Rhodobacter capsulatus SB 1003: one gene and its partner. The protein of the gene in region 1 interacts with the protein of each later gene in a pairwise test. Links are inferred from orthologs where the notes say so. Each region holds a gene or a part of one and is shown in the gene's direction. Other genes may lie near its edges. The genes, in order: RCAP_RS03030 and RCAP_RS17290.

The links.
Region 2: the proteins of RCAP_RS03030 (region 1) and RCAP_RS17290 interact in binary tests that used the Escherichia coli proteins (3 or more experiments, as listed by UniProt). The link is inferred for Rhodobacter capsulatus SB 1003 from one-to-one orthologs.

What each region holds. Positions count from the first base shown.
Region 1 is NC_014034.1:641,877-648,346, reverse strand. The notes cover bases 1,395-4,299. They hold RCAP_RS03030 (Nramp family divalent metal transporter), read left to right. Parts: upstream 1,395-2,151; coding sequence 2,152-3,447; downstream 3,448-4,299. Other genes in these bases: RCAP_RS03025 (adenosylcobalamin-dependent ribonucleoside-diphosphate reductase), read right to left, coding at 3,881-4,299; mntR (manganese-binding transcriptional regulator MntR), read right to left, coding at 1,570-1,998. In the rest of the region: RCAP_RS03040 (alpha/beta hydrolase), read left to right, coding at 1-1,361; more of RCAP_RS03025, read right to left, coding at 4,300-6,148; RCAP_RS03020 (DUF1489 family protein), read left to right, coding at 6,343-6,470. UniProt on the Escherichia coli protein: H(+)-stimulated, divalent metal cation uptake system. Involved in manganese and iron uptake. Can also transport cadmium, cobalt, zinc and to a lesser extent nickel and copper. Involved in response to reactive oxygen.
Region 2 is NC_014034.1:3,696,255-3,702,648, forward strand. Bases 3,566-6,394 are described here. They hold RCAP_RS17290 (nucleotide exchange factor GrpE), read left to right. Parts: upstream 3,566-4,620; coding sequence 4,621-5,169; downstream 5,170-6,394. Other genes in these bases: hrcA (heat-inducible transcriptional repressor HrcA), read left to right, coding at 3,566-4,616; mutS (DNA mismatch repair protein MutS), read right to left, coding at 5,218-6,394. Outside these bases: RCAP_RS17260 (ChuX/HutX family heme-like substrate-binding protein), read left to right, coding at 1-587; radical SAM family heme chaperone HemW, read right to left, coding at 591-1,748; RCAP_RS17270 (RidA family protein), read right to left, coding at 1,745-2,125; rdgB (RdgB/HAM1 family non-canonical purine NTP pyrophosphatase), read right to left, coding at 2,122-2,733; rph (ribonuclease PH), read right to left, coding at 2,730-3,443; more of hrcA, read left to right, coding at 3,555-3,565. UniProt on the Escherichia coli protein: Participates actively in the response to hyperosmotic and heat shock by preventing the aggregation of stress-denatured proteins, in association with DnaK and GrpE. It is the nucleotide exchange factor for DnaK and may function as a thermosensor.

The sequences.
Region 1 (6,470 bases):
CCCCGGTGACGCTTTACGAACAGCCCGGCGCGACCGGCCCCGCCGTCGTCATCGCGCATGGTTTCGCCGGATCGCGGCAGATCATGCAGGCCTATGCGCTGCGGCTGGCGCAGGCGGGCTATCGCGTCCTGGCCTTCGACAGCGAGGGGCACGGCCGCAATCCGCAGCCGATGCGCGGCGACGTGACGAAGATCGACGGCACGACGGTGTTTCTGGTGGCCGAGGTCCGCCGGGTGATCGCGGCCGCCCGCGCCCTGCCCGGCGCCCCCGGCGTCTCGCTTCTGGGTCATTCGATGGCGACCGACATTCTGGTCCGCGCCGCCCGACAGGAGGCCGCGGCCGGGCATCCGGTCGATGCCGTGGTGGCGATCTCGATGTTTTCGCAGGCGGTCACGGCCACGGAACCGCCGCGGCTTCTGGTGATCTCGGGCGAATGGGAGGGGGGCCTGCGCGGCTTCGCGCTTGAATATCTGCATCAGGTCGACCCGGGCAAGGGCGAGGGCGAACTGGCCAGCGCCGGTCCGGTCGCGCGGATGGCCGTCGTCGCCCCGCATGTGGAACATGTGGGCGTGCTCTACAGCCCGACCGCGGTCGTGGCGGCGCGGGACTGGCTTGACGCCACCTATGCCCGCATGTCCGGCGGCGCGGTCTCGTCGATGGGGGTCTGGATCCTGGTGCTGCTGATCGGCCTTGTTCTGGCGGTGCATCCGCTGGCGGTGCTGCAGCCCAAACGCGCCGATCCCGCGCCGGTGCCGGTCGGGCGGTTCCTGCTCGCCGCGATCCTGCCCGCGCTGATCGTGCCCGTGGTGCTGACACGGTTTCGCATCGATTTCCTGCCGGTTCTGGTCGCCGATTACCTGATGGTGCATCTGGCCTGTTACGGGCTTTTGCAGATCACGCTTCTGCGCGGCTGGCGGCATCTGCGCGCCGGGCTGTCGCTGCTGCCGGTGGGGCTGTTCCTGATCTGGGGGCTGGGCGCCTTCGGCCTGGCGCTCGATCGCTACGCCGCCAGCTACTGGCCCTCGCCCGAGCGGCTGGTGCTGATCGCGGTTCTGGCCTTTGGCACCGTGCCCGCGCTGATCGCCGATGCGCAGCTGACCGAGGCCGGGCATGCCGCGCTTTGGCGGCGGATTGTCGGGCGGGTGTTCCTGTTCGGCTCGTTTGCCTTGGCTGCCGCACTGGATTTCGACCGGCTGATGTTCCTTCTGATCGCGCTGCCGCTTTTGCTGCTGTTCTTCTTTGTCCACGGGCTGATGGGCCGCTGGATCGCGCGGCGCTCCGGGGCGACGGTGGCGGGCCTTGGGCTTGGGCTGTGTCTGGCCTGGGTGCTGGGCGTCTGCTTCCCGCTGTTCAGCCCGTGACGCATCCCTTGGCCAAGGCCATCGCCGAGGCCAGGCGCGCCAGATGCCCCCTGGACGCCGAGTGCATCAGGCACTCGGCCAGCGCCCGCCCCGCCCATGGCGGGCGCTGGCCTCTGTCAGACTTGCGGAAACGGTCCTGGCGACACCGGATCGTGACGGGCGGGGAAAGGCGATGCCTTTCCTTCTCCGCCCGAACAAACGCAGGACGTCAGCCCCGCCGCGCCAGATAGGCCTCGAAGGCCTTCAGCGTCGCCTCCGACACATGATGCTCCAGCCCCTCGGCGTCGATCTCGGCGGTCTCGGCGGGCACCCCCACGGCGATCAGCAGATCGACCACGACGCGATGGCGCATCCGCACCCGCGCCGCCATCTCGGCGCCAAGCTCGGTCAGGAACACGCCGCGATAGGGCCGCGACACCGCCAGCCCCTCGCGCTTGAGCCGCGCCACCGCCTTTGTCGCCGTCGGATGCGTCACCCCCATTCGCGCCGCAATGTCGGTGATCCGCGCCTCGCCCAGCTGCTGCGCCAGATCGTCGATCATCTCGGCGTAATCTTCCAGCACCGCCATGCTCTGCGCCTCCCGGGCCCGGGAAAAGCGCATCGTCGTCAGATCGGCAGGCGGGGTATCTTCGGGCATCTTGGGTCCTTTTGCCGCCATTTTATCGCCTTGCCCCGGATTTGGAAACGCCCCCCGGCGCGACAAAGCGAAACTGCCGTTCCGGGCCGGGAAGCCGCTTGACAGAAATATAGCCAAGGCTACACTTTGCAGCAACAGGTTCCGGGGGCCAGAATGATCCACGAAAACTCCATGTCCGGGCGGGCGCGGGCCACGATGTCGGCGGTGATCGGCGGCGAACGGCGCGGCCCGCTGGCGATGCTTGCCTTTGTCGGCCCGGCGGTGATCGCCTCGGTCGCCTATATGGACCCGGGCAATTACGCGACGAACATCCAGGCCGGGGCGGGCTACGGCTATGCGCTCCTCTGGGTCGTGCTGATGGCGAACCTGATCGCGATGCTGTTTCAGGCGCTTTCGGCGCGGCTGGGCATCGTCACCGGGCGCAACCTTGCGGAACTCAGCCGCGATCACTTGCCCCGCCCGCTGGTGCTCGTCATGTGGGCGGTCAGCGAGATCGCCGCGATGGCCACCGATCTGGCCGAATTTCTGGGCGGCGCCATCGGCTTTTCGCTGCTTCTGGGGATTCCGCTTCTGTGGGGCATGGCGCTGACCGCGGTGATCACCTATGCGATCCTGCTGTTCGAGGCGCAGGGCTTCCGGCCGATGGAACTGGCGATCGGGTCGATGGTGGGCGTGATCGGGCTGAGCTATCTGGCCGAGGTGCTGATCGCGCCGATCGACTGGGGTCAGGCGGTGGGCGGCCTGACCACGCCCAGCCTGCCCGATGCGGGGGCGCTGACGATTGCGGTCGGCATCATCGGCGCCACGGTCATGCCGCATGCGATCTTCCTGCATTCCGGCCTGACGCAGAACCGCGCCATCCTGGGCAATGACAGCGACCGGCGCCGGATGGTGCGGATCTCGAACATCGAGGTGGTCGTGGCGCTGGCGGGGGCGGGGCTGATCAACATGGCGATGGTGATGATGGCGGCCTCGGCCTTTCACACCGGCCATGCCGAGGTGGCGGAAATCGAGACCGCCTATCACACGCTGACCCCGCTTCTGGGCGGCTTTGCGGCCTCGGCCTTCCTGTTGTCGCTGATCGCCTCGGGGATCTCGTCTTCGGTCGTCGGCACGATGGCGGGGCAGATGATCATGCAGGGCTTCTTGCGGGTGAACCTGCCGCTCTGGCTGCGCCGCGCGGTGACGATGGTGCCCGCCTTCGTCGTCGTCGCCTCGGGCGCGAATGCGACGGATGCGCTGGTGATGAGTCAGGTGGTTCTCTCGATCGCCCTGCCGGTGCCGATGCTGGCGCTGCTGTGGCTGATCCGCAAGCCCGAGGTGATGGGCGCCTTCGTCCCAGCGCGCAAGGTTCAGGCGGCGGCAGCCTTGGGCGCCTGCCTCGTGCTCTCGCTCAACATGGTCCTGCTTCTGGGCGCCTTCGGCATCGAGATGCCCTTCCTGTCCTGAGCCCCCGTCACAGCGTCATTCCCCCGCGCCGGATCACGTTCGGAAGGTGCGGCCCGGCAGACGCAGGTCCTTCGCTGCGTTGAGGGTGAGAGGCGAGGAATATGGTTTCCGGCGAATCCCCCGGCTTCCGGCTGGGAGCCTCGGACATGAGACAGAAAAGGAGATCTGTCTTCGCCTCCCGCCCTGCGGGCAGAGACTTACATCTTGAAGGATTCCTGGAAGAAAAAGTTGGTGCGGTTGGTGAGCGGGAAATGGGGAAAAGGTCAGAGACGACGACAACTGCAAGAGATTCTGATCATTGATTTAAAAACGTTTTTTCAAGGAAGGCGTCGACCAAAAAGAAAACCCGCCGACGTTTCAGTCGGCGGGATAGGGCGCGCTCAGTGGACAAGAGTGGTCAATTTATCTGAGCATCGAGATTTGTAAGGCGTTTTCAACCCGAGCACTTCGAATGGCCGCAGTCGGCGCAGGTCAGGCAGCCTTCCACCTTGCGCAGCGCGTAGCTGCCGCAGGACGGGCAGGCCTCTCCTCTCGGCGGCTCGCCCATTTCCATCACCTCGGCGCGGGGATCGCTTTTCAGACCCATCCCCTCGCCTGCGATGAAGCCCGTCGCCACCAGATGCCGCTCGATCACGCCGCCGATCGCCGCCAGGATCGACGGGATGTATTGCCCCGCCATCCAGGCGCCGCCGCGCGGATCGAAGACCGCCTTCAGCTCGCCCACGACGAAGCTCACATCCCCGCCGCGCCGGAACACCGCCGAGATCATCCGCGTCAGCGCCACCGTCCAGGCGTAATGTTCCATATTCTTGGAATTTATGAAAACCTCGAAGGGACGGCGATGCCCGCCCTGCACGATGTCGTTCACCGTGATGTAGATCGCATGTTCCGAGCCCGGCCATTTCAGCTTGTAGGTCGCCCCCTCCAGCGACGCGGGCCGATCCAGCGGTTCGGTCAGATAGACCACCTCGGCGCCCTTGTCGGTCTCGGGGGTCTTTTCGGACTTTTCCGAAACCGTCAAAACCGACCCCGTCACGTCATTCGGGCGGTAGGTGGTGCAGCCCTTGCAGCCGCTTTCAAAGGCCGCCATGTAGACATCCTTGAAATCGTCGAAAGAAATGTCCACCGGGCAGTTGATCGTTTTCGAGATGCTCGAATCGATCCATTTCTGCGCCGCCGCCTGCATCTTGACGTGATCCATCGGCGCCAGCGTCTGGGCGTTGACGAAATACGCGGGCAGCGCCACGTCGCCCTTCATGTCCCGCCACAGCTTCACCGCGTAATCGACCACCTCTTCCTCGGTCCGCGAGCCATCCTTTTGCAGCACCTTGCGCGTATAGGCATAGGCAAAGACCGGCTCGATGCCCGAAGACACGTTGCCCGCATAAAGCGAAATCGTCCCCGTCGGCGCGATCGAGGTAAGCAGCGCATTGCGGATCCCATGCGTGGCAATCGCCTGCCGCACATCCTCGTCCATCTGCAGCATGTTGCCGCTGCTCAGATATTTCTCGGCATCGAAGAGCGGGAAAGCGCCCTTTTCCCGCGCCAGATCGACCGAGGCGAGATAGGCCGCCCGGGCAATCGCCTTCATCCAGGCTTCGGTCTGCGCCGCGGCCTTGTCGTCGCCATAGCGCAGCCCCAGCATCAAAAGCGCATCGGCCAGCCCCGTCACCCCAAGCCCGATCCGGCGCTTGTTCGCGGCCTCGGCCTGCTGTTGCGGCAGCGGGAAACGGCTGGCATCGACGACATTGTCCATCATCCGCACCGAGGTCCGCACCAGCTCATCGAGCGCCGCCAGATCCAGCCGGGCCTGATCGGTGAAAGGCGCCGTGACCAGCCGCGCGAGGTTCACCGAGCCCAGCAGACAGGCGCCATAGGGCGGCAGCGGCTGCTCGCCACAGGGGTTCGTCGCCGCGATCTGCTCCAGATAGGCGAGGTTGTTCATCGCGTTGATCCGGTCGATGAAGATCACCCCGGGTTCCGCGAAATCATAGGTCGCGCGCATGATCTTGTTCCACAGATCGCGGGCGTTCAGCGTGTGATAGACCTTGCCGTCAAAGACCAGCTCCCACGGACCATCGGCCTTCACCGCTTCCATGAAAGCATCGGTGATCAGCACCGAGAGGTTGAACATCCGCAGCCGGGCCGAATCCTGTTTCGCGGTGATGAAGGCCTCGATATCGGGATGGTCGCAGCGCATCGTCGCCATCATCGCGCCGCGGCGCGAGCCCGCCGACATGATCGTGCGGCACATCGCATCCCAGACATCCATGAAGGACAGCGGCCCCGAGGCATCGGCCGCCACCCCCTTCACCGCCGCGCCGCGCGGCCGGATCGTCGAGAAATCATAGCCGATGCCGCCGCCCTGCTGCATCGTCAGCGCCGCTTCCTTCAGCATGTCGAAAATGCCGGCCATCGAATCGGGGATCGTGCCCATGACGAAGCAGTTGAACAGGGTCACCGCCCGGCCGGTCCCCGCGCCCGCCAGAATCCGCCCCGCGGGCAGGAATTTGAAATCTTCCAGCGCGGCGTAGAATTTCGGCTCCCAATGCGCCGGATCGGCTTCGACCGAGGCCAGATCGCGGGCCACCCGGCGCCAGCTGTCTTCGACCGACGCATCCAGCGGCAGGCCGTCGGCATCTTTCAGCCGGTATTTCATGTCCCAGATCTGTTCGGCGATGGGGGCGGCAAAACGGGTCATGAGGCATCCTTTGGCAGCGACCGGCGGGCGGAAAGAGGGTTAAAGATACGGTGACGAGGGCAGTGGGTCAACGTCGGGGTGAACCGCGTTGCCCTCGGGCGACGCACTCTATATTGTGGTGTGACGGGAAACGGAAGACCACTTGTAGCGTTTTTGATCGAATGATCAAAGCGCCGGGGACAGGAAAGAAGGCAATGACACAACCGCTGCATATCCTCAAGCTTTGTGTTGGCGCAGAGAGCGTCGAGGATCTGACCGACTGGCAGCGCGCGCATTTCGGCACCGGCCCGGCGCGGCATGTGACGCGGATGTGGCCCAAGCG
Region 2 (6,394 bases), 3.1 Mb from region 1 along the record:
AGTGGCAGCATGCTTTCGCGCTGGACGAGGCCGGACCGAAGGGGCCGAAACGCTCGATCCAGATCTTCGATGCCGCGGGCGAGGCGGTGCACAAGATCCACCTGCGCGACGAGTCGACGGCCGAGGCCTGGGCGCCGCTGGTCGCTGCGCTGCGGCTGGAGGATCAAGGCCAGGAGTTCACGCCCGCGCCCACCGATCCGGCCGCCGATCTCTGGTCGGATCTGAGCCGGGTCCCCCCCCTGCGCGAGGGCCAGATCGCGGCGCGTCGGCTGGCCAAAGGCGCGATCGAGCGGCTGATGGTCCGGGCCGCCGAAACCGCCGTGCCGGTGGATTTCGCGGTCGGCAACCCCGGCTGCATCGAGCGGCATTCGGGCGTGATCGTCCGGGTGCTGGAGGCCGGGCCCTGGATCAACGTCCTCGATCCGGGGCTGGAGCTGCATCTGCGCATGGACCACATGGTCGAAATCTGGGCGCATCCCGATGGCACGGTCGATGCCTTTGGCGAAGCCGATCAGCTGATCGTGCGGATGTCCGGGGCGGAGGGCTGGGCCGATCTGCTGGCGGCCGAGGGCGATGTCCAGCCCTGAACCTCAGGGCATCAGCGCGCGAATCACCGCATTGAGCACGGCGCGCCCCTGTGCCGTCGCCCGGATGCGCCCGGCGTCGCGCGCGATCATCCCCATCGCCTCCAGATCGGCCAGGGCCAGCGCGGGCAGCGCCTGCCCCGAGAGGCGTTCGTAACGGGTCGGGTCGATCCCCTCGGCCAGCCGCAGCCCGAACAGCAGGAATTCGGTCGCCTGTTCCTGCCGCTCAAGCGGTTCTCGCGGCATCTCGCCATTGCCCAGACGCTCGACCCGGTCCAGCCAGTCGGCGGGGGCTTTCGGCGCCTCGGTCGCATGACGGACACCGCCCAGCGTCAGCCGCCCATGCGCGCCGGGGCCGATCCCGGCATAATCGCCATAGCGCCAGTAAACCAGATTGTGCCGACATTCGGCACCGGGCCGGGCATGGTTCGAGACCTCATAGGCGGGCAGCCCGGCCGCATCACAGATTTCCTGTGTTTTCAGATACATGTCGGCGGCCAGATCGTCCTCGGGCAGATCCCGCAGCTTGCCCGCCGCGAAAAGCCGCCCGAAGGCGGTGCCATCCTCGATCGTCAGCTGGTAAAGCGAGAAGTGATCGACCGCCATCGAGAGCGCCCCGCGCAATTCGCGCGCCCAATCGTCGAGGCCTTGCCCCTGCCGGGCATAGATCAGATCGAAGCTGACACGGGGAAAATGCGCCCGGGCGATGTCGAACGCCGCCCGCCCCTCGGCCGCGCTATGCATCCGGCCCAGACGGCGCAGGCTGTCATCGTCCATCGCCTGCATGCCCATGGACAGCCGGGTCACGCCGCCTTGGGCAAAAGCCCGGAACTTGCCCGCATCGATGCTGGTCGGATTGGCCTCGAGCGTGATTTCCAGATCATTCGCCGTGGGCCAGGTGGCGCGGATCCGGTCAATCACCGCCGCCACCGTCTCGGGCGCCATCAGGGACGGCGTGCCGCCGCCGAAAAACACCGTATTGAGCACGCGACCCTGCGTTTCGGCACCGATCCGGTCGATTTCCGCCAGGTAAGCCCGCAGCCAGCGGTCGTGATCGATCGCCGCCGCAACATGGCTGTTGAAGTCGCAATAGGGGCATTTGGCGGCACAAAAGGGCCAGTGGAGGTAAAGGCCAAAGCCCCCGTGCCGCCAGTCGTCACTCATCCTTTGAAGGCCGTGACTTCGATCTCGATCTTCATCGCCGGGTTCACCAGCCCCGCCACGATCATCGTCGCCGCCGGACGGATCTCGCCGAAGGTCGCCGACAGCGCCGGGATGATCTCTTCCATATAGGCGGCATCGGTGATGATGTAATTCGCCCGCACGACATTGCTCAGCGAGAAACCCGCGCCTTCCAGCACCGATTTGATCGTCGCCAGCGTGTTTTGCGCCTGTTCCAGCACGGACTCCGGGAAGGTCTTCGTCACCGGATCGACGCCGGTCGTGCCCGCGACAAAGCACCAGTCGCCCTGCACCACGGCGCGGGAATAGCCCAGTTTCGGCTCATACGGCGAGCCGCCCGAAATGTTGACACGAGTCATTTTGCCTCCATGACCTTGACGAATTTGCGGAACGCATCCGCACGGTGGGAAATCTCGTTCTTCTGCGCGGGGTCCATTTCCGCAAAGGTCACGTCGAACCCCTCGGGCTGGAACATCGGATCATAGCCGTGCCCCTGCGCGCCGCGCATCGGCCAGACCAATTGCCCCTCGGCGCTTCCCTCGAACACCTCGTCATGCCCGTCGGGCCAGGCCAGAACGAGGGTCGAACGGAACCGGGCCCTGCGCGGAAAGGGGGCATTCTTCGCCTCGCATTCGGCCCAGGTCCGGGTCATCGCCTGCACGAAATCGCGGCCGTTCGGCGTTTCCGCCCAATCGGCGGTGTAAACGCCCGGGGCGCCATCCAGCGCGTCAACCTCGATGCCGCTGTCGTCAGACAGCGCGGGCAGGCCGGTGGCCTTGGCCGCCGCATGCGCCTTGATCCGGGCATTGCCGACAAAGGTGGTTTCGGTCTCGGCCGGTTCGGGCAGGTTCATCTCGGCGGCACCGACGACCTCGACCCCGTAAGGGGCCAGAAGATCGCGCATTTCCGCGAGCTTGCCCTTGTTGTGGGTCGCCACCAGCAGACGCTTTTCGGTGAAAGCCCTCATGCGATCGCCGCCTTTTGCGCCGCGACGAGCTGCGCCACCCCGGCCTCGGCCAGATCGAGCAATTTCGTCATCTCTTCGCGCGAGAAGGTCGAGCCCTCGGCGGTCATCTGCACCTCGACCAGACGGCCGCGCCCGGTCAGGATGAAGTTGCCGTCCACGCCGGCCTCGCTGTCCTCGGCGTAATCCAGATCGGCGATCGGCTGACCGGCATAGATGCCGCAGGAAATCGCCGCGACATGATCGATGATCGGGTCCGACACGATCAGCCCCGATTTCAGCAGCTTGTTCACGGCGAGACGCAGCGCCACCCAACCGCCGGTGATCGAGGCGCAACGGGTGCCGCCATCGGCCTGCAGCACGTCACAATCCACCACGATCTGCCGCTCGCCCAGCGCGGAGCGGTCGATCCCCGCCCGCAAGGCGCGGCCGATCAGACGCTGGATTTCCTGCGTGCGGCCCGATTGCTTGCCCGCCGCCGCCTCGCGGCGGTTGCGCGAATTCGTCGCGCGCGGCAGCATCCCGTATTCCGCCGTCACCCAGCCAAGGCCCGAGCCCTTGAGGAACGAGGGCGCCTTGTCCTCGATCGTCGCGGTGCACAGAACATGGGTGTCCCCCATCTTGATCAGCACCGAGCCTTCGGCATGTTTCGTCACGCCGGTTTCGATGGAAATGGAACGGATATCGGCAAGATTGCGGCCAGAGGGGCGCATGGGCTGTCCTTTCGCTGGATTTGACCCCATTTGAAACGGCAGAAGACCCGATGCAACCCCGAAGGCACGATTGACGGAAAAGCTTTCCCCGCAATAATGCAAAGCGTGGCCATGACGAACCAGAACCAGTTGATCTCGGACTTGAACGACCGCTCCCGCGAGGTGTTTCGCCGGGTGGTCGAGGGCTATCTGGAAACCGGCGATCCCGTGGGGTCGCGCACGCTGACCCGGCTGATGAGCGAAAAGCTCTCGGCGGCGACGATCCGCAACGTGATGCAGGATCTGGAATATCTGGGTCTGCTTGGCAGCCCGCATGTCTCGGCCGGGCGGGTGCCGACGCAGATGGGGCTGCGGATGTTCGTCGATGGTTTCATGGAGGTGAGCGAGGTTCAGGCGACCGACCGCGCCGCGCTTGAAGCCACGGTGGGCGCGGCGGAACCTGACGTGGGATCGCTGCTCGACCGGGTGGGCTCGGCGCTCTCGGGGCTGACGCATGGGGCCAGCCTGGTGCTGGCGCCGAAGACCGAGGCGCCGATCCGGCATATCGAATTCGTCTCGCTGGCGCCGGACCGGGCCCTGGTCGTGCTGGTGATGGCCGATGGCCAGGTGGAAAACCGCGTCTTCACGCCCCCCGCCGGGCAGACGCCCTCCTCGATGCGCGAGGCGGCGAATTTTCTCAATGCGCTGGCCGAGGGCAAGACGCTCTCCGATCTGCGCCGCGAAATCGCCGTGGAGATTGCCGCAAGGCGGCAGGAACTGGATGCGCTGGCCGCCGAAATGGTCGAAAGCGGGCTGGCGCAATGGGCCGATCAGGGCGAACCGTGGGAGCGGCTGATCGTCCGCGGCCGGTCGAATCTGCTGGAGCCCGAGGGCGATCTGGACCGGATCCGGACGCTTTTCGACGATCTGGAACGCAAACGCGACATCGCCGAATTCCTCGATCTGACCGAGGACGGCGAAGGCGTGCGCATTTTTATCGGGTCGGAGAACAAACTCTTCTCACTTTCGGGTTCCTCTTTGGTGGTCTCTCCCTATATGAACGCGGATCGAAAGATCATCGGCGCGGTGGGGGTCATCGGCCCCACCCGGCTCAACTACGGGCGGATCGTGCCGATCGTGGATTATACGGCGCAACTGGTCGGGCGGATGCTGGCCGGCCGGGGCAAAGGGTGAACGGATGACCGAGAAGAAGGACGAAATGGCAGAGGATCAGGCGCATCTGGACGAGGCGCTGGCCGCGGCTTTGGGCGACGAGCAGGACGAGCTGGAAATGCTGCGCGCCGAACGCGACGAGCTGCGCGACCGCTTCATGCGGGCGCTGGCCGATGCCGAAAACGCGCGCAAGCGGGCGGACCGCGACCGGCGCGAGGCCGAGCAATATGGCGGCTCGAAACTGTCGCGCGACATGCTGCCGGTGTTCGATGCGCTCAAGCGTGCGCTGGATGCGGCGGGCGAAGAGGTCCGCGCGGCGGCGCCCGCGCTGATCGAAGGGGTCGAGCTGACCCAACGCGAGCTGCTGAACGTCTTCGCGCGGCACGGGATCGTTGCGATCCAGCCGAAGGTGGGCGACAAGTTCGACCCGCTGCTGCATGAAGCGATGTTCGAGGCGCCGCTGCCGGGCACGGTGGCGGGTGACATCATTCAGGTGATGGACGACGGCTTCCTGCTGCACGACCGTCTGCTGCGTCCGGCGAAAGTCGGCGTGAGTTCGATGCCGAAAGCCTGAGGCAGGCCGGGCCCCCGGACCCCCAGGATATTTTCAGCAAGATAAAGATCAGTCTTTCAGAAGGGCGCGCAGGGCGTAAAGCGCGTCCATCGCTTCGCGGGGCGTCATCTCGTCGGGGTGCAGGCCGCGCAGCTGCTCCTCGACCGCGGATTTCGCCGGCGGGGCGGCGGGCGCGGGCGGCGGGGCCAGCGCGAAAAGCGGCAGATCGTCGATGATCGCCTGTTTCTTGCCGCCCTCGCGTTCGCCCTTTTCCAGCGCATCCAGCACCACGCGGGCGCGGGCGACGACGCTTTCGGGCAGGCCCGCCAGTTTCGCCACCTGCACGCCATAGGACCGGTCGGCCGCGCCTTTCTTCACCTCGTGCAGGAAGATCACCTCGCCGTGCCATTCCTTGACCGCGACGGTGGCGTTTTCGACGCCGTCCAGCTTGGCCGAAAGCGCGGTCATTTCATGGTAATGGGTGGCGAAAAGCGCGCGGCAGCGGTTCACCCCGTGCAGATGTTCCAGCACCGCCCAGGCGATCGAGAGCCCGTCATAAGTCGCGGTGCCGCGGCCGATTTCATCGAGAATCACCAGCGCCCGGTCATCGGCCTGATTGAGGATGGCGGCGGTTTCGACCATCTCGACCATGAAGGTCGACCGGCCGCGCGCCAGATCGTCGGCGGCACCGACGCGGCTGAAAAGCTGGCTGACAAGGCCGATATGGGCACGCCGGGCGGGGACGAAACTGCCCGCCTGCGCCAGCAGCGCGATCAGCGCATTCTGCCGCAGGAAGGTCGATTTGCCTGCCATGTTCGGCCCCGTCAGCAGCCAGATCGCCGGGGTGGCGCCAGAGGTCAGGGCGCAATCATTCGCGATGAAGGGCTCGCCCTGCCGTTTCAGCGCGGCTTCCACAACGGGATGACGGCCGCCCTCGATCTCGAAGGCGTGGCTTTGATCGACCATGGGTTCGACCCAATCCTCGGCGGCGGCCAGATCGGCGAAGGCGGCGGTCAGGTCGATCTCGGCCAGCGCCCGGGCGGTTTCGGAAATCGGCCCGGCGGCGGCCAGAATCGCGCCTTTCAGGCTGTCATAGAGCCGCTTTTCGATTTCAAGCGCGTGGTTGCCCGCGTTCAGGATCCGGGTTTCCAGCTCGCTCAGGTCAAGCGTGGTGAAGCGGACCTGATTGGCCGTCGTCTGCCGGTGGATGAAGCGCGCCGAAAGTGGCGGGGCCAGCATCTTTTCC